2 regions of the uncultured Alteromonas sp. genome follow, and region 2 is predicted to be linked to the other one. Evidence: predicted binding sites of a transcription regulator. Region 2 holds the regulator's gene; the other holds the start of a gene.

Region 1 (15,351 bases), on a different contig from region 2:
TATCTGAAGTTTTCACATTCACTTTCATAACGTTTTTTCGCTGACATAGCTTGCTGCGGATAGCGGTTGTCATTCATCACTTTCGATAAACTTTTGCACACATGTAATTGGCGATTTACTTCTACAATGTCTTCACAAGGTGGTGTTTGGCTGCACCCATTAAGTGCTACAGCAGTAAGTAGGCTAGCAAGTGCACATATCTTTTTTGTTTGGGTTATTGTCATTATGTTGTTCCCATAAAAGTGTCTAAGTCGTTGCGAAGCGTGGAGTATTTTTCTTCGTGTTGGGCCTTTAGTGGCATGTCGTCGATAAGTTTATAAAGTCGACGGCATTGTTTAAATAAATCAGGATCTGGCTTTTGGTTCTTGCTTAATATTTGTAATAAGCACTGCAGTAAGTTGAGCGCTACACCTGTATTTACCGGCGAAAAACCTTGCGCGAGAGCAAAAGAGTCTTTTGCTTTTTCATACTGTCCTTGTTGATAAAGCTGAATGCCTTCACGGTTAAACTGCTGATAATTTTTAAGATTTTGTTGGGCTTTGGTCGCCTCAGAATGCAATAAAAAGTTACTGTTGGAATCGAATTCTAAATTCTGCTGCTTAATAATATCTTGAAGTTGCAGTGCATCTTCATATTCACCAAGGTCGTACATGACTTTAAGGCTATCTGGAATAAATGCGATTGGCGGCGTGGTGTACTTTTCGTCTATAGCAGCCTGTGATTGCGCCAAGTTCTTTTTTGCATCCAGCATTTTTCCATCAATAGCATTAACTCTGGCGTTAATGATGCTGCCAAAAATACTGACGTCAAAGTCTTCGTCGATACGTAGTATGTTTTCATCAAATTTACCTCGTTGCAGGGCAAGTAAAGCCTCTTGTTGATAGCGGTTTCGTGTACGTTTGTCATCTGTATATTCGGCGACATCAAGCAAGCTTCGAATAAACCCACACCAATGCAGGCTGTTTTGATGCACGGTTCTTTTCGATAAGTCCCAAATGGCCAAACTAGAGGTAGAGGCTAAAATGTAATCGTTATGGTTTCGTGCGATAGAACATGCACTGAAATGCCTAGGCAACGAAAAGGGCGAAAGTTTTATAGCCTGCTTAATCGCAGTAATTGCATTTTCACCTTGGTTCTTTGCATCATTGGCTTTCGCCAATACATCATGCGCCTCGGCATTAAACCGGTTGCGTTTAATAATATCCTCGGCAATACCAATGGCTTTATCGTATTTTTCTGAGGCGAGATAGGTTTTTGCCAATGCAACTTTGGCCCAAATTATTGGTTTTCCTTCGGAATAGGGCGAAAGTACGTCCAGTGCTTTGTCGTATTGATCTAGGCGCAAATACAGTTCAACTAACAACTGCTCACAGGTACCTTTGTAGGGCGATGGGGTACCAATAAGATCTTCACACAAATCGATAGCATTGTTGATATTTTCATTGGCCACTTCTTGTAATACTGCCCCTAAAAACTGCCGTTTCTGCCAGGCACGGGTAATTCGTGTTTTAAGTTGTACCTGCGAAAAAGGCTTAATAAGATAATCATCAGGGCGTCGTTCAATAGAGCCAAGTACCACAGGGCGCGCACTATCAGCGCTAATTAATATAAACACGGTGGTGGGTTTAATTAAGCGTTTTATTCTAAGCTCTTCAATAAGCTCGAAACCGTTTTTCTTGTCTACCCCTAAATGAAGATCGCAAACAACAATATCAAATTTTTGCTTTTTACAAAGAGACAGAGCCTTTTCCGCAGAAGATTTGGTGACAACCTCACTTGCACCCATGGAGTGTAATAATCCACGAAGCAGTAAGAGAAAAGGGCGTTGATCTTCAACAATAAGCACCTGCTTATCCGAAAAGTTCATTTTTCATCCAATGATAACCATGACACTTCAACTACTTGAGAGGTTCTATATATGATTGTTTAAAATAACGATAAGGGCAAGAATAAGCTTAAGAAAAACATTATCTTGCCGACACCATAGGTATGAATTTTAAATCTTACTATTTTTGTGTCTGATAACGATATAAATGTACATAAATCCATAGACCCCAGCATGGCTTGGGAATGGAACGGTACGCTGTCAAAAGCAGCGGGTAATGCCACGCTTTTTGCTTTGTATTTGGCAATGCAACAAAGTGCACTTGCCGACACTATATCGATAGAAAGCCCAAACGAAGACGAAGCCACTAGTGGTATTACACAGCGGCTAGAAGCACTTAATTTCTACCGTAGAGCACCACTATGTGCGAGTGAGTCAGATTGGTTGCACATGAATCGATTGTCTCTAACAATAGCGCATCAAGTAGCACTACAAGAGTCCACATCACTGCAGTTTGACGAAGTACGCCTTCACAATGAAATGCACCCAGTACCTCTTGCACAAACGAATGACGCAAAGAAAATTTGCCAAGATATTATTACGAACTGTTCGTTAGCCACTCAAAAGCGCATTGCCGCTACTTATTCCACCTCTATTGATGAAGACAACACAATGCTTAGTGACATTATTGAGCAGTCTGAATCCTTTCTTGCTGCCTAACTGGAAATTTTAAAACTGGTTTGATATAGTGCGCGCCGCATTTTTGCACTGGTTTTACGTTCCAACTAGCAAAGGTAAACACTACTATGTCTAAATATATCGTTTGCGCGATGTACAAGTTCGTTGCGCTTGAAAACTTCGAGGCCATGCGCCAACCACTATTATCTGCCATGGAATCTAATGGCATTAAAGGTACGCTTTTACTTGCCAGCGAAGGCATTAATGGCACCGTTTCAGGCACGCGAGAAGGTATTGATGGGTTACTCCAATATCTTAACGCCGACGAGCGAATTAATCCTATCTCTTGTAAAGAGTCACTTCACGAAGAACAGCCTTTTTATCGCACCAAGGTCAAGCTTAAAAAAGAAATCGTCACCATGGGTGTTGAAGGTATCGACCCGCGTAAAACCGTAGGTACGTACGTGAAACCTAGTGACTGGAACGCGTTAATTAGCGATCCCGACGTCACCGTGATAGACACCCGTAACGGCTATGAAATCGAAATCGGCACCTTCAAGCACGCTATCGATCCAAAAACGGAGACTTTTCGCGAGTTTCCAGAATATGTCGCTAAAACATTAAGCCCAGAGAAAAACAAAAAAGTAGCCATGTTTTGCACCGGCGGTATTCGCTGTGAAAAATCTACGGCCTATTTAAAAGAGCAGGGGTTTGACGAGGTATACCATCTGGAAGGCGGTATTCTTCAATATTTAGAAGATGTACCAAAAGAAGAATCATTGTGGGAAGGCGATTGTTTTGTATTTGATAATCGTGTGGCTGTGAATCACGACCTTGAAAAAAGTGACTATCATCAATGTTATGCCTGTCGCTTACCGATTACAGATGAAGACATGCAAAGTGAGAAATATGAGTCTGGCGTAAGCTGCCCGCATTGTTTTGGTACCCATACAGAAGATCAACTTTCTCGTTTTCGTGAACGTGAAAAACAAGTTAACCTTGCCAAGATGAGACAGCAAGAACACGTGGGTACAGAGGCGCGGATCACCATGGAACAAAAGCGTGAAGAAAAAGCCCGTTTGCAACGTGAACGCGCGTTAAAAGCAAGAGAAAATCAGGCATAGACACTACTCAATAAGGGCGTTACACTCACCCTCTATGTAGTTGCTAAAAAAAGGGAAAGCGCGTGACCGCTCAACTTTCAGACGAAAAAATTGAAGAAATAAAGAAAGATTTTACCTTCTTCGACCAAGATGGTAATGGTCAGATTGATTTAACGGAGTTTATCGAGTTATTAACCGTTATTTCGCCAAAAACAAAAGCCAGCCATGTACAGGAAGGTTTTAAATTAATAGACAGCAATAACGACGGCTATATCGACTTTGAGGAATTCCTTGAGTGGTGGCAAGAGTGTTGGTGGGAATATTAATACTAACTGAATGTTAAAAAAGCGAGCTTTTAGCTCGCTTTTTTTATAGTAAATGTTAACGGTAATAAAGTTGAGAATACAACCGGCACGGTTTACTCACGTTGTCGTTTAGAAAAAAGGGTAAGGACTTTTAGCATGAGCTCTGAGGTAACAAAACGTCTTAATAAATATATCAGTGATACAGGACTGTGCTCACGACGTGAAGCTGATAAATTAATTGAGCAAAATCGAGTTACCATTAACGATAAGCTGCCTGAGCTAGGCACCAAAGTCGCGCAAGGCGATAAAGTGAAGGTTGATGGAAAGCTTGTTAAAGCGGTAGCCGAAGATAAATCGGACCGCATTTACTTGGTATACAACAAGCCCATTGGCATTACCTGCACTACCGAGCGTCATGTGAAAGGCAATATCATTGATGCAATCAAGCACAAACAGAGAATCTTTCCAGTAGGCAGACTCGATAAGCCATCAGAAGGATTGATTATTCTGACCAGTGACGGCGACATTGTGAATAAAATTCTGCGCGCTGAAAATGCCCATGATAAAGAATACGAAGTGACGGTTAACCAACCTATCAGTGAGCGTTTTGTACAAAAAATGGCAAGAGGCGTTCCCATTTTAGGCACGGTAACTAAACCGTGTAAGGTAAAAGCTCGTGGTAAGTTTCAGTTTTCAATTATTCTAACCCAAGGCTTAAACCGACAAATCCGTCGCATGTGTGAGTTCCTCGGTTATGAAGTTACCAAGTTGAAACGCACGCGCATTATGCATCTAGAGCTAGGTAACTTAAAGCCAGGCCAATGGCGAAACCTTACTGAAAAAGAGCTTAATCAGCTAAATAACGCCGTACAACAATCGTCTAAAACAGCAGGGTAGGCGATGCTAACAGAGGGACAGTTAATTTGTGGCTAGATGACTCACACATTAGCTAAAAATTGTTCCGCTTGTTGGGGGGACGTTAAACGAACTAAGCGAACATCTTTTAATGTTTGACTGGCAAAAAGCGTTGCGTATTTACGTTTGGTTTTCCAGTAGTTTTGTAACATCCAGAGAATAACTGAATCGGAAGAGAAAAAGTTACGTCTAAATGATTCTGTATTTCCTGTACCTGCCCACAACTCTTTTTGTGAAAATGAACGTTTAATTGAGCGAACCACAATTTGTTTAAACGTATGATAGAAACTGTAATCTAACCAAATTATTGTATCTACGTACTGCCATTTTAGGTGGTTTGTCTTAGATTGATTACCATCTAGTACCCAAGACGCTTTCTCTAAATGAGCTTCAAGCAAGGAAAGAAACTCGTCGTTTTCTAAATGTTCCCAATTTGGCAGCCAAAATAGTGCATCCATTTCGATGCAAGGAATACTTAAATGCTTAGCGAGGCGATAGCTAAAATGGGATTTCCCGCTGCCACTTGTACCAATTACATTTATTCTCTTCATTATATTTTCTAAATTTTTACAGGCGATTCAGTTTATCTTTAAAACAGTGACTAAGTGGGGAGAGAACATATTTAACGAGTGTTAGGTGTTCCCTTTAATCAAATGCAAAACGTCACTAATTGCTGACTTTAACAGTAGACCTACACAAGACAATAAGCTCTTGAATGCCATGATAACCAAGGCCACCCCGACCAGTGAATCTACTGGCATAAAAATAAACATATAAATAGCTTGTCCAAGCATAATGCCTATAAAAATGCTTTCATAAGAAACGTGCCGATCTAATAGCACTAAAAACCCTGCCAATAGTAGTGCGCCAGTGTAATAAAAAGTCTCTGCGTCCCAAGGCTCAACTTCACCGGTAATATAGGGTGAAAAAAACAAAATAGCAGCACCTAACAAGGTTGATACAGACAAACTGAAAAGAAACTGTCTCATTGGCTTTTTCCCTATTAGCCATTATTTGAGTAGATGGCTATTAAAATTTTGAATCGTGAGATTAATTTCTATAACCAACAGTAAGATAAAGGAAAGAAAAGTATAATCCTAAGGTTAAATAGGCCAATGAAAAAAAGCTATTAATACCCCATAAACAGTACCAAAACTTACCGAAGAAGAAGGTTGCTCTTCTAAACTTAGCGTTTACTAAAGCTAAGGACGATGGGATTAATAGGGTGGCAGAAAACCCAAATAAAGGAACAATAACAAACATTAATACTAAGCCTACCGAACTTGCGGCAGATTCAGTTGATGCGGGGGTTATGATAAACATTGCCCAATATGTAATAGCTAAAGCAAACAGTGTGCAAATCAAGCCTAAAATTTGGATGCTACGCATATCTTCCTTGAAAATAACAACCCAATGAGGGCGGTAATATGTAAGCTAAATAAAGTATCAATGCAACTTTGGATAACTCTAAATCTGATTTGGCTACATCAGGTACCACAACAATAGAACTGACTAAGCGCGATTCTAACGAATTACTTCATTGCCAGAATGCGTGTTCAGTGCGGACTGAACATGAATTGACTGGTTGGGTTATATTTGTGCGATCAACTACCCAACAATCCTCATAAATTGAGCAATAACAAAGCTCTATTTCAATATTATTATCTATAGCCAATATATCCGAAACCGATTCACCTTTGTATTTTAGAGGTGTTATAGAGTGACCCGACGGCAAAGTAGTATTGTTTAAATGGGATTGAGATATATTTTTGAATTCTGGAAGTTCTGACCACTTTTTTAGAAATTTCGTACCCGAATAAACTTTTGCGTACTTGATGAGCGCTGGGCCCGTTCCCTTATTAGCAACCCCATAACTAAAAGAATCAACATTATGGCTTCTAAAAATTTCAATTTTGGGCCATACCGAAGCTTTAGCATAAGCGCGGTCAGTGTAAGCAGAGTAAATTGAAATGAAAGCGGTAAGCAGCCCAATAAACAGCGCTGTGAGTGCAATTATCATCTCGGGGTTTTTATACCATTTTTCTTTCACCATAAATTTAGCCCTTAAAACACCTTATACGAAGTCAGTTGGCAACAATATTTACGACTTCGGCCGTGTCAGTCGTTGCTTAATTTATTGTTATACATCAAAGACTCTACGATGTAAGTAATCAATTTCAACTTCCATTTCATACAAGGTTTTTGTTGATTCTAAATTAAGGCTTTCTCGCATTAATTGACGTTGCTGTTCATAGGCAGCGCTCATCTCGATTTTAGCGGCTTGGCGATAGGTTTCTTCATCTGGCCATTGAGCGTAAGCGATAAAAGTATCGTTCTTATGCCTATGTAAACGAGAACCTAGACTTCCTTTGAATAGGAAAATACCTTGCGTGGTTTTGGGCCATGCGGAAAGAAATTGCTCTTCATACCCAGTCTTTACTACGAACTCAAACATTACGGCGAACATTACAATTCTTCCTTGATGTAAACGCCGTAATAGACGGCGAGAAATAATTTACAGATATTTAAAGTAAGCAATCTAACGAGTACTTTCAAGCGCGTGTCACTCTCGTATTTCTACTTTCCACGGCGGATTTAAGCGGTTTTCTCCCGCCCAGTAGAGTTTGATCTTATTGCCAGAAGGGTCTTTTAGAATAGCCTCTTTCCAAAGGTAAATTTGCTCAATAGGGGGTTGTAAAAACTGAATACCTTTTTGAGATAAATTTTTGTGAAGCTCATCAAGGTGTTCGTGCTCAAAATAAATCACCGACTTATTTTCAAACACTTCATTTTCATGAGATAAAGAAAATGTAGCGTTTCCATCTGGGCAAGAAAATCTAGCATAGTGAGGTGTGTCTACAATTTGTGTGAAGCCAAGCTTTAAGTAAAAACAAACAGCATCATCCATATTGCTTACTGGTAAAGTAACCTGATTGAGTTCCATTTATTTACCTATTTTGAAAACTAATTATGTAGCAAGTTAGCGGCTAGAAAGCGTAAACCCCCGCTTATTTTTAGTTGATTTATTTGTTATACACTTTTTAGCCAACCATTCTGAGATGCTATTAAAACGACGGCATCACTAATTAATTGGTCTTTATATTTGTTTTTGTTATCAACAGCCGGACCAATAATTTCAAATTGCTTGTTTAATTTGCGGGTAAGTTCTTCGCTATGTATTTTTAAACTTTGATTATCAGAAATGTTAACTACCAGTCGCCCTTGTTCGTCGAGTGCTAATAAAAAATCTGAAGAAGTCGCCCGTTTGTTTTGAAAAGAAGCTTTTTGCCATTCTAATGCGGTGGAAAAATGGAGTTCACCGTCATGTAGCCAGGTCTCTTCTGTTTCGCCACTTTCCCTGAACTGCTGACTTGCTATATTCGCTAAATCTTCAGGGGAAGGAGAACATGCATACAGACCTAATAACAATATTAAAAGTACTGGTTTCATAAATCATCCTTGTAAAACGTGAACATAAGTTTAAGCATTCTTGAGCACAGCGACAATAGCGTATTGTTAATTGTCCGAGAGAGTTTACGAGCCTAAATGCTTTTGGGAGTCAACGGCGATGTTCTGGTGATGAGCATCGCAGTAAGGCAAGAATTTTTCATTCAAAAATTTAATCACTTCCGGGTGAAAATCACTTTGAGGTTGAAAATGATTTCCGTTAGGTACAGTGATATGTTTAAAAGGATGGGGGAAGCCTTTTGTTTTTAATCTCTCTATAACTTCTACTGACATTTCTTGTGAAGGCCATATGTGATCTTTTTCATTTGCTTCTACAACTGCCCATTATTCATGTTATGGACCTGAGAATAAATAATAGGAGCGAGCATATACATACTCTCTCTAGGAATTTCATCGCTGCTATCTACAGATTCCAGAGGTTTAGATAAAGCGTTTTCTACTTTTTCAAGCCATTCTTTCATAGTACGCACTTCCAGTTTATAGACACATATTATTCTAAATAAGGAGCGTTTTTATACGGTCTTTAGCGAAGCAAGTCAGCACACACGTTTGAATCCCAGCCCGCGTAACAGGTGAATTTACTTGGTAAATAACCCATAAGTCATGTTCAAACCTATTTTTGTTGTGAATCACTTTGGGTTAAGTCGTTACATAATTGGCAGTCGATATTTTTCTTAAAGTTATATGCTCTGCGCGTAGCGAATATTGCTACTGAAATAAAAGACCAAGTCAAACCAAAGACCAAAGAGTAATAAACCGTATGTCCTTTAATGTATTGAATGCTCGAAAGTAACGCGAACACTAGAGGCAAAGCGATGCTGTATTGAAATATCCATTTTTTAATTGGCATTTTGTCCCTCTTTGAGTTTTATTGGGCTTTAAATTGCCCGTAAATGTAACTTACAAATAGTCGCGCCGCCGAGTAATGTTTTTGCCGTTGGCATATTACGCCTCACAATGAGGTCTAATATATGCGGTTAAGATTAGTGAGGAATAAACGAAAACCATGCGTTTATCGTCTTACTGTAAGTGTCTTGTTGGGAACCTTTGTTACATAGAAAGTTAATATAATCAACATTGGCAACCACAAATACGCGTAGCCTAAATAAAAGATTCCCATATAACCAAGAGCAGGACCGTCAGACGGTTTAAAGTGAAGCCAGACTTCAATAAAAAAAATCATTGATGGAATAGTTGTAATTATTAGAGAAATAGCTAGAAAAATTCTAAATACATATGTTTTTTTAAATAATTTTAATAGTCTTAGTGCCCAAAATATAAATGAAATGAATAAGCATGGAAGCCCTACGGTGCATATCGCAATCCATAAATAAACAGGGTTCACTAGATAAAATATTTGTGGAACTACTATTCCGATGAGTTGAATCGCAATTAAGGCTAAGCCCGGCATTGCTAATTTTAAGTGTTCCATCCTTGGTTCCTAACTTTTCAATACCGCGCGCATGCACGTAGGGCATAATAGCGAAGCGGCTCTGCGTGTATGCGTTCCAACGAACGTAGTGAGCGAGTTTATTGAGTTGTATGGTGCGTTCATATACATCCTTGAATTATGTATTCGTTATTCCGGCTTGGTAAATGGTGTGATGAGGAAAGGGTTTTTACTATATTTAGCCGCATACCAAAAGGCCCACGCAAGAGCAGCTATTAGAATAGCCTTGGAGCAGCCCATTAATGCAGTAATAATATCGGGTAAGGCAATTAGACTAGAAACGAACAGAGTGACTGCGAAAAAGCTACAAATAACAGCACCGAGCATTGCGCATGCTCTTGTAACTGGGTGAAATACTTTGCTTTGTTTATTCATTAAAATTCCATTTCTAAATATCCGAGAAGCACATAACTTTTAACTAACAGTCGCAGGCGACTTAGGCAGTTCTACTGTAACAAAATTCAAATTCATTACTTTAAATAATTGGATACCGCTTGGAAACTAACAATTTACGAGACCCCAATGCGGCCTGTCTAAACACCCCAAAATAAAGTGTTTAATTTTATTCATATTGTCAGATTAACCGCTAACACCAGAAAATAAAACAAATCTTAATGGTGATTTTTGCTCATGAAATAAAAAATACCAAAATCGTGTGTTAGGGGAATAAGATGTATTTTTTAAAATGCTGTGGCAGCGGTTAAGTAAATTGATATGTTATTTGCAATAAAAAAGAAAAAGGAGCCCTTAGGCTCCCTTGCAAAAATTTAAATCTGTAACCAGAAATATTTCTGGTTTCAACTATACCTAGCTAGTTTTATCGCTATTATCTAAATCATCATCAGCACTGTTATCTAGGTTAATGCCAGATTCAAATTCGGTATCATCTTCAGGTTCAAGTTCTACTTTTCTTGGTTTACGTTTTACTGGCGCCATACCAATTTCTGTACCTGCCATGGTGTCTACGCGGCGTACTTTCTTAGCAACAGTTGCTTCTGCGCCATCTTGCTTACTGGCTTTATTTTTCTGCGTATCTTGTTTAGGCGTAGGGGCTTTAATTCCTTTGAATTTAGCAGGTAGTGCTTCGTGTGCCTCGCACTCTAGGTCATATTGTAAATGTGCCTTCAGTGCTATAAAGCTCTTCCAATCGCGAGGGCCAACAAATGAAGCGGCTTCGCCTTTTTGACCAGCACGTCCCGTCCTACCAATACGGTGAATGTATTCGTCCGCATTTTTGGGCAAATCAAAATTAATAACCAAACCAACTTTAGATAAATCTAAACCTCGTGATGCCACATCGGTAGTCACCAAAACAGAATGCTGGCCTCGGGCGAACTCACTCATAATTGCAGCACGTTGATTTTGTGGTAAGTCACCTCGTAAGGCGATGGCTCCAAGCTTGTCTTTGTTTAACATGGTGGTTAAACGGTCGGTATCTTCACGGGTTGCGGTAAAGACAATAGCTTGGTTATAAGTACGGTTTGAAATTTCGTGATGAAGTAGGGCGTCTTTATGCTCGATATTATCAGCAAAGAAACACTGTTGTTGAATATCGCCATGGTGCGCCGTTGAATCACCTACCGATACGCGAACAGCAGCTTTTGTTAAACGGGCAGTCATGTAATTAAGTTCAATGCTATCCAATGTGGCAGAAAACAGCATGGTTTGGCGTTTACGGTGGTTCGCAAATTCATTAATCATGTTTAGCTGTTCTGAAAAACCTAAATCAAGCATGCGATCGGCTTCATCGAAAATAAGCAGCTCTAGGCCATTTAAAAATATGCTTTTATCTTTTAAATGGTCAGCCACCCGGCCAGCAGTACCCACAATAATATGTGGGTTTCGGCGTAACGCTTTCACTTGGTCATTATAGTTTTCACCGCCCACAACCAAGGTGCAAGACAGGTTCAATCCCGCACACATGGTTTTGGCTTCTATGAAAACTTGCTTCGCTAATTCGCGAGTAGGTGCAAGAATAAGCGCGCGAGGGTCTTGTCGACTTAACGCCTTTTGCGACATCATTCTATTTATGGCCGGAATTAAAAATGCGAGTGTCTTACCCGATCCCGTTTTAGATGAGGCAATAATATCTTTACCCTGAATAGCAGGAAGCATGCTTTTTTCCTGAATTTCAGTGAGCTCGGTAAAGTTTCTACTTTCGAGTTTGGTAATGATTTTGTGATGAACGGGTAAGTCAGTAACTAGCAAGATTCGGCCTCATGAATAATATCATCGCGTATTATCCCTTAAAGGCCGATATTATGAAAGCTTGCTATGCGTTTACCTTGGCGAAAATGCAGTTATACCTGCATTTCGGTCACATTTTCCGAAACAACTAATTTGCCGCCGGTTTTTGCTTGTATATCTTCAACTGTTACACCCGGAGCACGTTCTTTAAGTAAAAAGGCGCCATCCACCACTTCTAATACAGCAAGATCGGTAATAATTCGGGTTATGCAATTTACCCCGGTTAGCGGCAGGGTGCACTCACTAAGCAGTTTTGGGTTGCCACGTTTATCGGTGTGAGTCATGGTCACAATTATATTTTTAGCGCCTGCCACTAAGTCCATAGCGCCGCCCATACCTTTAACAAGCTTCCCGGGGATCATCCACGACGCAATGTTACCGTTTACGTCTACTTCAAATGCGCCTAGTACGGTAAAATCAACGTGGCCGCCACGGATCATGGCGAAGCTTTCCGCAGAGTTAAAAATTGAAGCTCCGGTAATGGCGGTAACGGTTTCTTTACCCGCGTTAATCATATCTGCGTCTAGCTCATCTTCATGAGGGTAGGGGCCCATACCTAATAAACCATTTTCAGATTGCAGCATTACACTAATGCCTTCAGGCACAAAACTAGCGGCTAACGTAGGAATACCTATTCCCAAATTAACATAATCGCCATCTTTGAATTCTTGAGCCACACGCATTGCTATTTGGTCTCGTGATAATGCCATTATTGTGACTCCTTTGCTGTGGTGTTTTGTACAGTTTTAGAAACAACCCTACGTTCTATGCGTTTTTCAAATTCCCCTTTTATGACTCTATTTACATAAATGCCGGGCGTATGAATTTCACTAGGGTTTAGCTCACCTGGTTCAACAATCTCTTCTGCTTCTACCACTGTAATTGTGCCCGCGGTGGCTGCCATAGGGTTAAAGTTTTGTGCAGTATGACGATAAACACAGTTTCCGTAACGGTCGGCTTTCCACGCTTTCACTATGGCAAAGTCGCCCGAAATGGCTTCTTCTAAGATATAAGGGCGGTCATTAAACGTTTTCACCTCCTTACCTTCGCCTACAGGCGTGCCATAGCCAGTAGCAGTATAAAAAGCGGGAATACCTGCACCACCAGCACGCATCTTCTCGGCTAGCGTGCCTTGCGGTGTAAGTTCAACTTCAAGCTCGCCATTTAATAATTGCTTTTCAAACAGGGCGTTTTCACCTACATAGGAAGACACCATTTTCTTAATTTGTTTGTCTTCCAGCAAGATGCCCAGTCCAAAACCATCTACACCACAGTTATTAGAAACCACAGTAAGGCCTTTAGTGCCCATGGTTTTAACTTGAGCAATGAGCCCTTCTGGAATGCCGCATAGCCCAAAACCACCAGCAATAACTGTCATACCATCGGTCAGCCCGTCCATGGCTTCTTGATAGGTAGTGACGACTTTGTCAAATCCCGACATGGTACTTCCCCTTAAATTTAGCTTTGATAAAATGTGTTAAGTAAAAGTATCAACAATGTTATCAATTATGTAAAATTGAATTAATCACTCAATTAATAAGTTTTATTTATTAATTGAGTGGTTAGTGATGGTTGTTAATTTTTCGGATTACGGGCAAGTCAATGTGTTGGCTATCATGTCGGTTATCATTTCAAACATAGGGTGTGGGTCTTAGTTGAATGAATATTTCATACAGAAATTTGCAGGCTTTTATTCACGTAGCGCAATCAAGTACCTTTGCTGAGGCTGCTATTAAGCTTCACCTTACACAGCCAGCCCTTTCGTCTGCAATAAAGAAAATGGAAGAACAGCTTGGCGGAAAATTGTTTAGTCGCAGCACCAGGCATGTGGCGTTAACCAAAGAAGGTGAAGCCTTATTACCTAACGCTATCAGAATAATGAGGGACTGGGACGACACTTTTGGTGATATTCAGAACCTTTTCGCCATGGCTAAAGGGCGCCTAACTATTGCGGCTATGCCTTCCTTTGCCGAATCACATTTACCGCATTTACTTAAACGGTATCACCAACTTGCGCCCAATATTAACCTGCGTATTTTAGATGTGGTGATGGAGAACGTGATTTATGAAGTATCAGAGGGCAGAGCCGAGATGGGCTTCACCTTCGAACCGCAGCAGAATGAGGGGCTTATATTCACACCTCTTTTCGACGATTGTTTTGTCGTGGTGGTGAACCCCCAGCATGAATTGGCAAAAGCAAAAACGGTTAATTGGGAAACGTGTATCGAATACCCTATGGTAATGATGAATAGGGGGTCGGCAGTAAGAATGTGGACGCAACAGAAGATAAGTACCGTGGGTGAAGCCGTTATTGTTGCCGAAACAGGGCAGTTGGGTACCCTTGGTCAGCTAATTAAGCAGGGGTTAGGCATCGCTATTATGCCATCGCTGTGCATTGCGTCGATGGAAAGCATAGCGCTAACCGTGCTTAAAATGGAAGAAGACCCCTTGGTAAAAAGGGTGGGCATGGTGAAAAACGCCAAGCGTGATATGTCAGTGGCTGGTCAAGCATTATGGACTGAGGTGTTACATCACTACCATAGGTAAAGTGTCAAATGCTGATAAACAGGTGCGTTACCATTTTTTCTTAGGCGCAAATAACTCATCCAATTCATCACGCTCTTCTTCTTGTTTCTTCGCTCTGTCTTGTGCGTTAACGCTTTTAAGATTATTTTGAATTTCTGACAACCATTCATGCAGTGTGGCCAAACGAGACTGTGTGTATTCATCTTGCTGATTTTGATTTTCTAGCGCAGTTTTTGCTTTTTCGTAATACTGACGGGCTGAACCTAACATGTTCGACTGCTGTGCAGCTCTGCCGCGTTTGATTAGCGTTTCAACATTAACCTTAATTTGTAAGCGTTCTAATTGTTTGTCTTCGTCATAAAATACTTTGCTTTCAACTTTGCCTTTACTGTGTTCTGAACGAAGTAAAATGCGAAGCTTTTTAACAGCCTGAATGTACTGAATAATAAGTTTGTCATTATCGGGTAAAACGAATTCGTTAGCGCTAACCGAGTCAGGGTTTTGTGAAGCGGATTTTTGCTCTGCATTGGCAAGTTTTTGTTTTGTTTCTGGCGTACCGCCAAGCTCATTGACGGTTTTAAGCGCACCTAAAACTCGGTTATCCAAGATTTGTAACATGCGTCCTGAAATAGGCATGTTTGAACACGCTAGAATAACATTCTCTGTTTCATCAATTACCGCGCGTTGTTTAGCCAGATCTGCCCGACGCTCCGAGTCAGCCTTAGCGCGATGTTGCTGCATAGCATTTATAAAGATTGCCGCTATCAGTAATACAACAATCAGAATTATTATTATCATGTACATGCGCGTATTTCCGTTTAATACTTAATTCGA
Region 2 (15,351 bases):
AACCGACATGGGGTTAAGCCAATCATTGGCAGAGCAACTGATTAGTTATACGCCGTCGCATTACAACGAGCGTGACGCTTGGGTATATCTTTTAAACCTATTGGCTAATCGCATTAATGTGACAGGTAACGATATACTTACGCAAAAGGGCGCAGTAGCGTTAGTGGGTCCTACCGGAACAGGTAAAACCACTACAGTTGCTAAATTAGCTGCTCGTTACGCACAGAAATACGGCGCCGACTCCGTTGCCATGATTACGATTGATACCTATCGTATTGCAGCGTTTGAGCAATTAGCCACATATGGAAAAATTATTGGCTGCACAGTGCGTAAAGCACAAAGTAGTGAAGAATTATCAGATTTATTGTTTCAATTACGCCATAAGAGACTAGTGTTAATTGATACGGCAGGCTTTAGTCAACGAGATAGTCGATTAATTAAACAGATAAATCAATTTGATAACGGTCAAATGCAGCCAGTGAAAAAATACCTAGTAGCGCAAGCGAATACCCAATATGCTGCATTACAACGTATTATAGATGCGTACGAAGGGGTGGAACTTAGCGGTTGTATCTTTACAAAGCTTGATGAGTGCTACTCTCTAGGCGAAGTGCTTAGCGCAGCGGTGGAGTACCAGTTACCTGTCAGTTATGTAACAGATGGACAGAAAGTTCCTGAAGACATTAAGATTGCAGAAGCAAAATCTTTAGTATCTGCTGCTGCAAAGCTTTATAAAAAGTACGGTTTGAATCATACTACTAGTAACAATGTGGTTAAAACAGCACGAGCAGTATGATTGATGATCAAGCGAGTAGCTTACGAAAAATGAAGCAATCACGATTAATCAAAGTTATCGCCGTCACCGGAGGTAAAGGTGGCGTTGGTAAAACAAATATTACGCTAAACACAGCTATTGCTATGGCAAAGCAGGGAAAGCGGGTAATGGTATTGGATGCAGACTTAGGTCTGGCCAATGTGGATGTAATGCTAGGATTGCGAGTAGAGAAAAACCTCTCCCACGTATTATCTGGTGAGTGTACCTTGGACGATGTTCTCGTTACGGGTCCTCACGGTATAAAAATAGCACCAGCCACATCAGGTTCTCAATCAATGGCAGAGCTATCACCAACGCAGCATGCAGGACTCATAAGAGCATTCAGCGAGTTGCGCACGCCCATTGATGTGCTTATTGTGGATACCGCAGCGGGTATTTCCGATATGGTGCTAAGCTTCTCCAAAGCCTCCCAAGATATTATGGTGGTAGTGTGTGATGAGCCCACTTCACTTACCGATGCCTATGCATTAATTAAAATTCTTAACCGAGAACACGGTGTCTTTCGCTTTAAAGTGGTCGCTAACATGGTCCGCGATGTTAGAGAAGGTCAGGAACTTTTCAGCAAATTATCTAAAGTAACAGGGCGATTCTTAGATGTTGCGCTAGAATTGGTAGCAATAGTTCCTTTTGACGAGAACATACGCCGAGCAGTACGTAAGCAAACGTCAATTGTAGATGCTTATCCAAGTTCTCCGGCAGCAGTGGCGATTAGCCAGCTAGCAGCCAAAGCAGGATCATGGCCTATACCTGCGCAACCGGGTGGCCATTTAGAATTTTTTATTGAGCAACTAATAGCAGATAAAGCAGTAGGAAGTCAGCGTTGAATAGCAAAGCAGCCGCTTATCAACAGCAAACAGACAAGTCACAATTAGTTGAGCGTCACGCTTCGCTAGTGAAGCGGATAGCACACCACTTAATGGCGAGACTACCAGCCAGTGTTCTTGTCGATGATTTAATCCAGTCAGGTATGATTGGACTGCTAGAAGCTGCACGAAACTTTGACGGTTCCAAAGGGGCAAGTTTCGAAACCTTTGCAGGTATTCGTATTCGTGGCGCCATGCTTGATGAAATAAGAAAAGGTGATTGGACTCCTCGTTCCGTTCATAAAAACGGTAGGGCAATCACAGAAGCCATCTCTCAAGTTGAAGGTGAAACAGGCCGAGACGCGCGAGATGTAGATATTGCAGCTAAAATGAATGTTAGCATGCAAGATTATCATCAAATGCTGAACGAAGTGAATGCCGGAAAATTGGTGGGGATTGAAGACCTTGGGGTTTCTGAAGATGTCATTTCTACAGAAAAAAACCGAGGCAGCGACGCACCGTTAGAAGATTTGATGCAAGGGGCTTTCCAAAAAGCGCTAGCACATGCTATTACTACATTACCCGAACGGGAAGCGATTGTACTTTCTTTATACTATGATGAAGAACTGAATCTTAGAGAAATAGGCGAAGTTCTTGATGTTAGTGAATCGCGAGTAAGTCAAATTCATAGTCAGGCCATGTTAAAACTCAAATCACGAATGAAATCGTGGCAAGTTGACGAAGAATAGAAATTAATAACAATTAACCCCTCATTGGAGGCTATTTTGGATAAAAGTATGAAAATTCTCGTGGTTGACGATTTTTCTACCATGAGACGTATCATAAAGAACCTGCTAAAAGATTTGGGTTTTGCCAATATCCAGGAAGCGGACGACGGTAACACCGCGCTGCCTATGCTACAACAAGGTGATTTTGACTTTGTTGTAACAGATTGGAATATGCCAGGTATGCAAGGTATCGACTTATTACGCGCTATACGTGCCGACGATAAGTTGAAACACCTACCGGTTCTTATGGTGACAGCAGAAGCGAAGAAAGAACAAATCGTTGCCGCAGCGCAAGCTGGTGTGAATGGTTATGTTGTTAAACCTTTCACTGCCGCTACGTTGAAAGAAAAATTAGATAAAATCTTCGAACGTTTAGGTTGATCCAGACGCTCACCAGAGAAATGAGGTTTACTGGATGTCGACAAATGAAAGTGTCTCCATAACGCTCGAAGAAGCCAAAAAATTGGTAGCGTATCTTGAAGAGGGCGATAACGCATCAGCGAACGCTGTCTTAGAAGCTGTTTCGATGAAAGAGTCCATTGAGCTCTTTGCTGAAGTGGGTAAATTAACGCGTCAACTTCATGACTCGTTGAATAACTTCCAAATCGATGAACGTATTAAAAATTTAACCGTTGATGACATTCCTGATGCGCAAACGCGACTGATGTACGTTATCGAAGAAACGGAAAAAGCTGCCAATACCACCATGGACGCAGTTGAAGAGAGTATGCCAATTGCTGAAGTGCTCTCTACCCGTATCGAAAAAATTATGCCGGAATGGAAGAAACTGATGAATCGTCAACTTGAGTTGGGCGAATTCAAAGTTTTATGTGCAGATTTAGACGAATTGCTAAAAGACGGATCGAAACAATCAGCTAAGCTTACATCATTGCTTACCGAAGTGTTAATGGCACAAGGTTATCAAGATCTTACCGGTCAAGTTATTCGCAGAGTGATTGAACTCGTAAAAGAAGTGGAAGATAGCTTAGTTAATATGCTGACGATGTTCGGTGAACCCGAACAGGCGGAGCAAGACAAGCCATTGGAAGCGAAAGTCGAAAAAGTTAACAAGATCGATAGTGTCGAAGCCGAAGGTCCAATTATTGATGCAGACCAACGCGATGATGTGGTATCTGGCCAAGATGACGTAGATGATCTTTTGTCTAGCTTAGGTTTTTAGGGGAGCGGGCGCATGGCGTTTGATGTTGACGAGGATATATTACAGGACTTTCTAGTTGAAGCTGGGGAGATCCTTGAACAATTACAAGAACAGCTCGTTGATCTGGAAAATAATCCTGAAGATGCAGATTTACTGAATGCTATCTTCCGTGGTTACCATACCGTAAAAGGTGGCGCCGGCTTTTTGTCGCTTACCGAATTAGTTGAAATTTGCCATGGTGCAGAAAACGTTTTCGATGTAATGCGAAACGGACAACGTACTCTTACGCCTGAATTAATGGATACCATTCTTCAGGCCACCGATGTAGTAGTCGATATGTTTGAGCGTGTTAAAGCGCAAGAACCACTAATTCCTGCAGACGCAAAGTTAGTTGATTTGCTGCATAAGTTAAGCACCCCAGAAACCCCAGACGAAAACATCTTTGGTGACAGTAGTGAAGCGGCTGAAGTCCCCGCTGCCGAAGAAGAATTCGCGTTAGAAGAAGCGCCTGTACCTGAAGCGCCTGCCGCAAGTAGCGATGGCGGCATCGACGAGATTTCTGAAGATGAATTTGAAGCCTTGCTGGATGAACTTCATGGTTCAAATGCCCCAGGTAAATCTGCGAAAGCAGAACCAAAAGCGGCAGCCCCCGCGGTTGGTGGTTCAGGTGATGATATTACCGACGATGAATTTGAAGCACTGCTAGACGAATTGCACGGTAAAGGTAAATTCAAAGAAGAAGAACCAGCGCCTGTAGCTGCGTCGAAAGCGGCAGCGCCTAGCGGTGAAGAAATTACCGACGATGAATTTGAAGCATTGCTTGACCAATTACATGGTTCAGGACAAGGCCCTACAGCGCAAGGTGCTGAACCAGCAGCAAATACGCCGCCCGTAGATAAAAAGGCGACAGAAGCAATTCAGAAAGCCAAGGCAGAGCAATCTGCCGCTAGTACGCCGGCTAAATCAACGCCTGCCGCAAAAGCGCCAGCGCCTAGTCCAGCAGCTAAAAAAGCGTCAGAGCCCGCTAAACCAGCGGCTAAGAAAGACGACAAAAAAGCAACCCCAGCACCTCCTCAAGCAGAAACTACAGTTCGTGTTGATACCAAGCGCCTAGACCAAATTATGAATATGGTTGGCGAGTTAGTATTAGTACGAAATCGTTTGCTGAGTTTAGGAATAACCAATGCCGACGAAAGTATGTCGAAGGCAATTGCTAACCTAGATGTGGTGACGGGTGATTTGCAGGGTGCGGTTATGAAAACCCGTATGCAGCCAATTAAGAAAGTGTTTGGCCGCTTCCCTCGCGTTGTTCGAGACTTAGCACGTAGTTTGAAAAAAGAAATTACCTTGGAATTGGAAGGTGAAGAGACAGATTTAGATAAAAACTTGGTAGAAGCATTGGCTGATCCCTTAGTTCACTTAGTAAGAAACTCAGTGGATCATGGTATTGAAATGCCTGATGACCGTGCTGCTACAGGTAAAACCCGAATGGGGACCGTGAGATTATCGGCTTCTCAGGAAGGTGACCATATCTTACTTACCATTGAAGATGATGGTAAGGGGATGGATGCTGAAAAACTGAAAGAGATTGCTATAAGCCGAGGTGTTTTAGACGCCGATGCGGCTGCGCGTATGTCTGATGTTGAAGCGTTCAATCTTATTTTTGCACCTGGTTTCTCAACGAAAACTGAGATTAGTGATATCTCGGGCCGTGGTGTAGGCATGGATGTGGTTAAAACAAAAATTAACCAGCTTAACGGTACTATTAATATTGATTCCCAGCTTGGGAAAGGTACTCGACTCGATATTAAAGTCCCACTCACGCTTGCAATATTACCGACCCTAATGATTGTGGTTGGGAAACAAACGTTCGCGTTACCGTTAGGTGCGGTCAACGAAATTATCAATATGGACATCAAGAAAACCAATACGGTTGATGGCCAATTAACCATGATAGTTCGTTCTAAAGCGATACCACTGTTCTTCCTCGGAGAATGGTTGATCCGCGGACCTAAAAATATAAGCAAAGAAAAAGGTCACGTCGTCGTGGTTCAAATAGGCACCCAGCAAGTTGGATTTGTTGTTGATGCGCTAATAGGCCAAGAAGAAGTGGTGATAAAACCATTAGATGCCTTATTACAAGGAACGCCAGGTATGGCGGGAGCAACTATCACATCCGACGGTGGAATTGCACTCATCTTAGATGTTCCTAGCTTACTGAAGCGTTATGCTAAAAAGCCCTTAAAGTAAAACGGCGTAACAAATAGGAAATTAACATCCATGGTCTTTAAAGTCCTGGTCGTGGACGATTCTACTTTTTATCGTCGTCGAGTTCGCGAGATTCTCGACGATGACAGAGAGCTTGAAGTTATTGGTGAAGCTCGTAACGGGCAAGATGCACTAGATAAAATAGATACACTGCTACCTGATGTAGTCACAATGGATGTGGAAATGCCGATAATGGATGGCATTTCAGCGGTAAAAGCCATTATGGAAAAACGGCCCGTGCCTATTTTGATGTTTTCGTCGCTTACGCACCATGGTGCACAAGCGACCCTAGATGCGTTAGAAGCCGGAGCATTAGATTTTCTACCAAAGAAATTCGAAGATATCGCCCAAGACCGTAAAGACGCAGCACGACTGCTGTGTACAAAAGTAAGATTGATTGCACGGCGTGGTGTCGGTATAAAACGCCCTGTATTAAAGCGTATTGAAAGTAGGAAGTTTCCTGATAACGCGCCGAAACCAGCGTTTTTCAAGAGTTCTAATCTACTTAGCGGAAGGAAAGATGCCACGAGGCAGCCCACCGTTTCCTCGATTAAGGCTTCTGGTAAAAGGTATAAGTGTTTAGCAATTGGAGCATCTACGGGTGGACCAGTGGCATTGCAGAAGATACTGGTAGCACTGCCATCAGACTTTCCTTATCCAATTGTGTTGGTGCAACATATGCCAGGCACTTTTACTAACGCATTCGCACAGCGACTTAATTCACATTGCGATATTGCGGTTAAAGAAGCTGAACATGGTGACATATTGAAACCAGGTTGCGCTTATTTAGCGCCCGGCGGTAAACAAATGTTGATAGAGAGTTCAGGCTCTCATAAGAAAGTAGTAATTACCGACGCTAACCCGTCTGATAAAATAAACTATAAGCCGAGTGTTGATTTAACCTTCGGTTCGCTGGCCAAAGCTTATGGTGGCGATTTATTGGGTATTATATTAACTGGTATGGGTGCAGATGGGCGAGAAGGTTGCCGGTTGATGAAAGACAACGGTGCCACTATTTGGGCGCAAGATCAGGATTCATGTGTTGTTTATGGCATGCCTCAAGCGGTAGCTGTTGCAAACATATCGGTTAACAGTATTGATATAGATGATATGAGCAGCTGTATCTTAACCGAAATGACATAGCCTAAGCGCAGCGATAGTATTGCCTGTGAGTGAATGACAACCCAAGTAAATATAAGCTGGGAATTAAAACGATGAAGGTGTGGACAGTTGCAAACCAGAAAGGCGGAGTTGGTAAAACAACAACAACAGTAACCTTAGGTGGTTTGTTAGCTCAACGCGGGAAGCGGGTATTGATGGTCGACACCGATCCCCACGCCTCATTGAGTTACTATTTTGGCATAGACGCAGAGTTACTCAGTCAATCTGTCTACGACATTTTTATTAAGTCTTCTGAAATTACTGCCGATATGGTCATGGACTGTTTGTGTCCAACTAAGCTAGATAATTTGTACGTTTTGCCCGCTACCATGGCGCTAGCCACATTAGACAGAACAATGGGTAGCGAGCAAGGAATGGGCTTAGTGCTAAAAAAAGCGCTGGCCAAAGTAGAGAAAGAATTTGATGTGGTCATTATTGATTGTCCGCCAGTACTTGGTGTACTTATGGTCAACGCATTGGCAGCATGCAATAAAGTGATAGTGCCGACACAAACAGAGTATTTGGCGCTGAAAGGCTTAGACAGAATGATACGCACTATGGAAATAATGGGGCGCTCTCTTCAAAAGTCTTTTGACACTGTGATTATTCCTACTATGTTCGACAAACGCACTAACGCGGCGCTTGAATCTAGAAAGCGTTTAATGAGCGATTATGGAGAGCGGGTTTGGCAAGGTGTAATTCCCGTAGATACGCATTTTAGAGATGCGAGTTTAGTACAGTTGCCAATTTCCGCAGCATACCCGAAAACCCGAGGGGTAACGGCTTATAGCAAGTTACTTGAGGTTTTGGAGAAGTAAAGTTAGATGAGCAATCAAGGACCTTTTGCACGGGAAGACGTTGTAGAGGCTTATCTCGATAGCCTATTAAAAGAGCCAGATGATCCGGCAGACGTGACTGCGCGAACGGCAAAATTGCTTGAGCAAGCGGTGCAAACGTTAGCCGAAGAAGCCACATTTGATGAAGCACCTACCACTGAACAAGTAGTGGTTGAAGAAGCCATTATTGAAGCAGTGTCATCTAGCACAGGCAAAGATGTCGAAGAAACTACGCAATACGAAAAAAGCGACTACAATGAAATAGATAATGAGACTGCTGAATCAGTCGATGCCTCTTCAGAAGAGGAGCAACCTTTAGAAAAAGCATTGTTGGTCGACAGCCTCGAAAATAATTTTCAGGCATTATTTTTTGAAGTGGCAGGGTTAACATTAGCAGTGCCATTAACCACCCTAGGTGGTATACATCAGATTGAAAAGATAGGCCCTCTATTTGGGAAGCCGGATTGGTTCATGGGGGTAATGATACATCGCGAAGAGAAGCTTAGCGTTGTAGATTCTGCAAGATGGGTCATGCCAGAAAAGTATGATGAGAGTCTCGCAGAGTCATTGAACTACCGATATCTTATTATGTTAGGGGATAGTTCGTGGGGATTGGCCAGTGAGAAACTGGTTAACACGGTCACCTTGGCAAAAGCTGACGTCAAATGGCGTGAGTCTACCGGTAAGCGTCCCTGGTTAGCGGGGATGGTTAAAGAGAAAATGTGCGCGTTAATTGACGTTAACGAATTAATATCTATGCTTAACAAAGGCTTAGGCAGTAACGACCAGACACCGAGTATTGGGAGCCAGGTTCATGAGCGACGAAAGAACGAACAGTAATACCACCGATAGTAACGATGAAGTCCTTCAATGGGTGACATACCGCTTAGGTGAGGAAACATACGGTATTAACGTAATGCAAGTACAAGAGGTATTGCGTTACACTGAAATTGCACCTGTACCCGGCGCACCTGACTACGTACTAGGTATCATTAACCTACGTGGTAATGTTGTTACGGTCATAGATACACGTGCACGTTTTGGATTACCACCAACAGAAATAACGGACAATACCCGTATTGTGATCATCGAGTCTGATGAACAAGTCGTGGGTATACTTGTTGATAGCGTGGCTGAGGTGGTTTACCTTCGCTCGTCTGAAATTGACAGTGCGCCAAACGTGGGTACTGAAGAAAGTGCTAAGTTTATCCAAGGTGTAAGCAACCGAGACGGTGAGCTTCTTATTCTCGTGGATTTAAACAAGCTTTTAAGTGACGAAGAGTGGGATGAACTAAGTTCAATTTAGTCAACCTACACGTCTAAAGGGCAGGTAACTAAGTTATCTGCCTTTTTTATTTCCGGTTTACATAGGTACGAATTAAGGCTTCTTCGCATATGGATCTGCAGTTTATTGCTCCAACAATCAACGAACTTATATTGCTTGCGCTTGTGATAGCACTTGGTGTTTTTGCAATATGGCTGACGTTTAAAGAGCGAAAAACACATGCGGCATTAAGCGAACTGCAAGACCTGGTAACGCGTAGAACCGATGACATGGATACCCAAATTCGAGATTTTGGTCATCAACAAAATGAAGCACAAACCAGAAGCTTAGTGGTCACTCGCCATCTACAAGCCCTTCAAACTAAACAAGATGACTTCGAAAATCAGATTCGTGAACTAAAACTCCAGGATCCCTCCCTAAGGCTTTATCAGCGAGCGGCCGAGTTAGTAAAGCAAGGCGCTAGTATCGAGGAAGTGATGGAGGCTTGTGATATTCCTCGTGCCGAAGCAGAAATGTTATTTATGGTACACAAACAATCCCCTTCTGGGTAATGTAATTAAACGTCCGTTTAGACGTCTAGACGTAAAGATGTTGACATCTGTGTGGTAATTGCCACAATACAGTCATAGTAACTTATGACTGGAGCCTTCTATGCCAATTCGTATACCAGAACAACTGCCTGCGCAGAATGTGTTGTTGGGCGAAAACATCTTCACCATGGAGAGCAATAGGGCGGCGAATCAGGATATACGTCCTCTTAAAGTGGGTATCTTAAACTTGATGCCTAATAAAATTGAGACTGAAGTACAGCTGTTGAGATTACTTTCCAACACGCCACTTCAAATTGATGTAGATTTTATTCGCATCGATAGTCAGGCACCCAAAAATACCCCTCAGTCTCACATGGATGCTTTCTATCACGACTTTTCACAAGTGGCAGACAAAAAGTACGATGGGCTTATCGTGACTGGTGCTCCTCTAGCATTGTTGAAATACGAAGACGTAAAGTACTGGGATACCATGACTACCATTTTAGAATGGGCACAGCGTCACGTTAACTCCACGCTATATTTATGCTGGGCTGCACATGCTGCTATGTACCATTTTTATAACTTTACCCGCACGCTGCGCAAAGAAAAATTTTCAGGCGTGTTCGAGCACAAAGTAAACGACCCCCATAATGAATTATTGCGTGGCTTCGACCCGGTATTCTATGCGCCTCATTCTCGCTATGGTCATATCGATACCGCGAATTACAATAGTGTAGATGGACTGCATGTGGTGGCAGAGTCTGAAGAAGTAGGCGCTTATATTGTCGCCTCAGAAGATAAGCGCATGGTGTTTGTTACGGGGCATCCAGAATACGATGCTGATACCCTTGGCGATGAATATTTTAGAGACGTAAAGGCAGGGCAGACACCGTCTATACCCAAAAACTATTTTACGGATAACGATCCGACCAAGCCACCTATCGTCAGATGGCGCTCCCACGGGAGTCTGTTTTTTACGAACTGGTTAAACTACTATGTTTACCAAACAACGCCATATGACTTAAATCAGTTAGCTGAAAAATCACAGCCAAAGAGGTAACGCGTGAGTCAACATCCAGTTTCTAGCGCCCAAGCAACACTGCTACGCGCTGCACAACAACGTATTCTTGTATTAGATGGTGCGATGGGAACCATGATCCAGCAGCATAAGCTGGAAGAAGAAGATTACCGTGGTACCCAGTTTGCCGATTGGCACTGTGATGTGAAAGGCAACAACGACCTTTTAGCCATTACACAGCCGGATATTATTTATCAAATTCATTGTGATTACTTTGAAGCTGGCGCCGATATCGTTGAGACCAATACGTTTAATGCTACCACAATAGCCATGGCCGATTACGACATGGAAGCGCAGTCTAGAGACATCAATATTGCTGCCGCTAAATTAGCCAGAAAAGCCGCTGATGAGTTCACAGCGAAAACCCCTGATAAACCCAGATTTGTCGCTGGTGTATTAGGCCCAACGAATCGTACTGCGTCTATCTCTCCTGATGTTAACGACCCAGGTAAGCGCAACGTGACTTTCGACGCCTTAGTAGAAGCCTATACAGAGTCTACCGAAGCGCTAATCGAAGGCGGCGTAGATTTGATTATGCTTGAAACCATTTTCGATACGCTAAATGCTAAAGCGGCAGCTTTCGCCGTGGAAACCGTGTTCGAAAAACTAGGTAAGTATTTGCCAGTGATGATTTCAGGCACCATTACCGATGCCTCAGGCAGAACGCTTTCGGGGCAAACCTCTGAAGCCTTTTATTATTCAATGCGCCACATTAGCCCGTTTTCGTTTGGCTTAAATTGCGCTTTGGGGCCTGACTTGTTACGCCAATATGTTGAAGAAGTCTCAACTATTAGCGAGTGCCTTGTCTCTGCTCACCCCAATGCGGGTTTACCCAACGAGTTTGGCGAATATGATTTAGAAGCGCCTGAAATGGCCGAGCATATCAAAGAATGGGCAGCATCAGGTTTAGTGAATATTGTGGGCGGCTGCTGTGGCAGTACGCCAGAACATATTCGTGCTATTGCCGAGGCGGTAAGCAGCATAGCACCAAGAAAAGTGCCTAAGTTCGAACCCAAAATGCGTTTGTCTGGCCTTGAGCCGTTTGTACATTAGGAGGCAGCGTGAGCGCACAATTTTCTACATTTATTAATATTGGTGAACGTACTAACGTTACCGGTTCAGCACGTTTCAAGCGTCTTATTCTTGAAGGCGATTATGAAACGGCTCTTGATGTTGCCCGCCAGCAAGTGGAAAGCGGCGCGCAAATTATCGATATCAATATGGACGAGGCCATGCTTGATTCCAAGCAGGCCATGGTTACCTTTTTAAACCTGATTGCGTCCGAGCCCGATATCAGTCGGGTTCCTATTATGATTGACTCATCAAAATGGGAAGTGATTGAAGCGGGGCTAAAATGTGTGCAAGGCAAGGCGATTGTAAACTCAATCAGCCTTAAAGAAGGCGAAGAAAGCTTTCTTGCCCAAGCACAAAAAATCAAACGTTATGGTGCTGCCACGGTAGTCATGGCTTTTGACGAAAAAGGCCAAGCCGATACGCAAGCTCGAAAAGTAGAGATTTGTCAGCGCAGTTATAAATTACTGACAGAGTCTATCGGCTTTCCGCCAGAAGACATTATCTTTGACCCGAATATCTTTGCGGTAGCAACGGGTATAGAAGAGCACGATAACTACGCCGTAGACTTCATAGAAGCAACCCGAAAAATTCGTGAGCTTTGCCCTTATGCGCATATCTCGGGGGGGCTTTCTAATATATCGTTCTCGTTTAGAGGTAACAACCCTGTTCGCGAAGCGATGCACTCGGTGTTTTTGTATCACGCCATTCGTGCTGGTATGGATATGGCTATTGTGAATGCGGGGCAGCTTGAAGTTTATGATGAAATACCAAAGGAGCTTCGCGAAGCGGTAGAAGATGTCATTCTTAACCGCCGTAGTGACTCTACGGAGCGTTTGCTTGATATTGCCCCTAACTATCAAGGCGACGGTAAAGCAGCGGCAAAAGAAGATTTAAGCTGGCGAGAGCAAGACGTGAATAAACGTTTGGCCCATGCGCTTGTAAAAGGCATTACCGATTACATCATTGATGATACTGAAGAAGCCCGCCTTCAAGCCGAGCGCCCGCTACACGTAATTGAAGGGCCGTTGATGGACGGCATGAACATTGTTGGCGACTTGTTTGGTGAAGGCAAAATGTTCTTGCCTCAAGTTGTAAAATCGGCGCGGGTAATGAAAAAAGCCGTGGCTCATTTACAGCCTTACATTGAAGCCGAAAAATCCGATGGTACTAAGAGCAATGGCAAAATATTGCTTGCTACCGTGAAAGGCGACGTTCACGACATTGGTAAAAACATTGTAGGCGTTGTACTTCAATGTAATAACTTTGAAGTGATTGATCTTGGGGTGATGGTGCCCGCTGCCACTATCTTGCAAGTGGCAAAAGATGAAAACGTAGATATGATTGGCCTTTCTGGCCTTATTACCCCTTCACTTGATGAAATGGTGCATGTGGCAAAAGAGATGGAGCGTCAAGGCTTCGACTTACCGTTATTAATTGGCGGCGCAACTACTTCCAAAGCACACACTGCGGTGAAGATAGAGCAAAACTATCATGCGCCTGTGGTTTACGTACCCAATGCGAGTCGCGCTGTTGGCGTGTGTCAAAAACTACTTAATCGTGGCTCTCGAGATATTTACGCCGAAGAACTGGCAAAAGAATACGACAAAGTACGCGATCAGCATGCTCGTAAGAAGCCTCGAAGTAAGCCTGTGACCTTAGCGCAAGCGCGAGCTAATGCCTTCACGCCAGATTTTACAGAAGCACCGGTAACCCCTAAAAAATTAGGCGTAACGCCAGTGGATGTAGATATTGCTACGCTGCGTCCGTATATCGACTGGACGCCCTTCTTCCTAACCTGGTCTTTGGCTGGTAAATACCCACGAATTTTAGAAGATGAAGTCGTTGGGGAAGAAGCAAGATCCTTATTCGCCGATGCTAATGAGATGCTAGATAACATTATTGCTAACAACTCATTAGCCGCTAAAGGGGTTATTGGCTTATTTCCTGCCAACCGCGTAGATGATGATATTGAAGTGTATACCGATGAGTCGCGCTCAGAAGTGCAAGGTGTAGCGCATCATCTTCGTCAACAAACCTTAAAAGATAAATTTGCTAACTACTGCTTAGCCGATTATGTTGCAGAGAAATCATCAGGTATTAATGATTATATCGGTGCTTTCGCAGTGACAGGCGGAATAGGTGAAGATGAGCTAGCCGATAGCTTCATTAAAGCTGGTGATGACTACAACGGTATTATGGTGAAAGCCGTGGCCGATAGGTTAGCCGAAGCATTTGCCGAATACCTTCACGAACAAGTGCGTAAAGTGTATTGGGGCTATGCCGAGAGTGAAAACTTAACCAATGACGACCTTATTCGTGAAAAGTACCAAGGTATTCGCCCTGCGCCAGGTTATGCCGCGTGCCCAGAGCATACCGAGAAGCAGCTTATCTGGGATTTATTATCGGCGGAACAACACACCGGCATGAAACTAACCGAAAGCTACGCCATGTGGCCAGGTGCGGCGGTGTCGGGTTGGTATTTCTCCCACCCTCAAAGTAAATACTTTGCCGTGGCTAAAATACAAAAAGACCAAGTGGAAGACTATGCCACGCGCAAAGGTTGGATACTGGAAGAAGCTGAGAAATGGTTGGGGCCTAATTTACATGACTGAGTCGTTCTCAAAGCCGTTTAGCCAAGCGTGCGAAAACAATAAAGCGCCAATCTTAGCTGTGCTTAATCGCACGTTTGCTAATTGTAAAGGCGTATTAGAAGTTGGCAGTGGGACAGGTCAGCACGCGGTATATTTCGCTGAAAACTTGCCGCATTTGCAATGGTATTGTAGCGACCAACCTGACTATCATGAAGGTATTATAGCCTGGTTAGAAGAAGCTTCGTTACCCAATGTCACAAAGCCCGTGGCGTTAACTATAGGTAAAGACAGCTTTCCATCGCTACCCATTCAAGGTATCTACAGTGCTAATACCGCCCACATTATGCAGCGTCATGAAGCTGAACTGTTGATGAAATCAGTAAGTGAATACTTACCTTCGGGTGGTGTTTTTTGTCAATATGGCCCCTTTACTATTGGCGGCGAATTCTCTTCTGAAAGTAACAGAGTATTTCATGAATCACTTATCGAACGTGGATATGGTGGCTATCGTGATATCAGCGAGCTGACAGCATGGAGTAATGACTTAGTGCTGCGTGAAATACATAAGATGCCGGCCAATAACTTGTTATTGGGGTGGCATAAGCCGTAACCCTTATGTTTTTCCGCATACAGCCATGATGTATTTGGTCGTGGCTGTATTGTTCATCTTGTATTTTTAAAAGAGTCTTGAAGTCGTTTCGAAATAGTTTAAAAATTTTGGAAATTTTCGAAGACCTATCTTCTGTTATTACTCTAATCAGTTTTCAGCATCTCATTCTCTGTTGGCTTTATTCTCTATCAGTGTTTTATTCACTGTAGCATTTCTTACTGACATCACAGCTTACAGCTTACAGCTTTTTGTATCGACTTCCCTTCATTGATTGCAGTAAATTTAACCACTTAAAGCTAACTTGTGTGCAAAATAAACAAAAATATCTAATCT

The links. The regulator FliA, encoded in region 2, starts transcription of late flagellar genes. The targets are predictions, from matches to a motif close to CTAAAGNTNNNNNNNNNNNNGCCGATA.
Region 1: the regulator FliA is predicted to act here: its motif matches at 1,955-1,981, upstream of AAC006_RS01310 (VC2046/SO_2500 family protein).

Annotation. Positions count from the first base shown of each region.
Region 1 is NZ_CAXBMP010000001.1:300,943-316,293, forward strand. It holds gene AAC006_RS01300 (hypothetical protein) at 1-224, opposite strand, end outside; gene AAC006_RS01305 (tetratricopeptide repeat-containing response regulator) at 224-1,867, opposite strand; gene AAC006_RS01310 (VC2046/SO_2500 family protein) at 2,060-2,545, shown strand; gene AAC006_RS01315 (rhodanese-related sulfurtransferase) at 2,632-3,627, shown strand; gene AAC006_RS01320 (EF-hand domain-containing protein) at 3,690-3,932, shown strand; gene rluF (23S rRNA pseudouridine(2604) synthase RluF) at 4,068-4,808, shown strand; gene AAC006_RS01330 (adenylate kinase) at 4,850-5,377, opposite strand; gene AAC006_RS01335 (hypothetical protein) at 5,459-5,815, opposite strand; gene AAC006_RS01340 (hypothetical protein) at 6,052-6,243, shown strand; gene AAC006_RS01345 (hypothetical protein) at 6,364-6,879, opposite strand; gene AAC006_RS01350 (antibiotic biosynthesis monooxygenase) at 6,967-7,293, opposite strand; gene AAC006_RS01355 (VOC family protein) at 7,390-7,770, opposite strand; gene AAC006_RS01360 (hypothetical protein) at 7,857-8,276, opposite strand; gene AAC006_RS01365 (hypothetical protein) at 8,361-8,567, opposite strand; gene AAC006_RS01370 (hypothetical protein) at 8,606-8,755, opposite strand; gene AAC006_RS01375 (hypothetical protein) at 9,307-9,726, opposite strand; gene AAC006_RS01380 (hypothetical protein) at 9,874-10,119, opposite strand; gene AAC006_RS01385 (DEAD/DEAH box helicase) at 10,552-11,952, opposite strand; gene AAC006_RS01390 (CoA transferase subunit B) at 12,045-12,701, opposite strand; gene AAC006_RS01395 (CoA transferase subunit A) at 12,701-13,432, opposite strand; gene AAC006_RS01400 (LysR family transcriptional regulator) at 13,651-14,538, shown strand; gene AAC006_RS01405 (hypothetical protein) at 14,566-15,321, opposite strand.
Region 2 is NZ_CAXBMP010000002.1:144,518-159,868, reverse strand. It holds gene flhF (flagellar biosynthesis protein FlhF) at 1-796, shown strand, start outside; gene AAC006_RS02445 (MinD/ParA family protein) at 793-1,659, shown strand; gene AAC006_RS02440 (RNA polymerase sigma factor FliA) at 1,656-2,387, shown strand; gene cheY (chemotaxis response regulator CheY) at 2,424-2,807, shown strand; gene AAC006_RS02430 (protein phosphatase CheZ) at 2,842-3,606, shown strand; gene AAC006_RS02425 (chemotaxis protein CheA) at 3,619-5,835, shown strand; gene AAC006_RS02420 (chemotaxis response regulator protein-glutamate methylesterase) at 5,866-6,996, shown strand; gene AAC006_RS02415 (ParA family protein) at 7,068-7,832, shown strand; gene AAC006_RS02410 (chemotaxis protein CheW) at 7,839-8,690, shown strand; gene AAC006_RS02405 (chemotaxis protein CheW) at 8,665-9,156, shown strand; gene AAC006_RS02400 (DUF2802 domain-containing protein) at 9,246-9,686, shown strand; gene metA (homoserine O-succinyltransferase) at 9,787-10,725, shown strand; gene AAC006_RS02390 (homocysteine S-methyltransferase family protein) at 10,729-11,796, shown strand; gene metH (methionine synthase) at 11,805-14,429, shown strand; gene AAC006_RS02380 (DUF938 domain-containing protein) at 14,422-15,018, shown strand.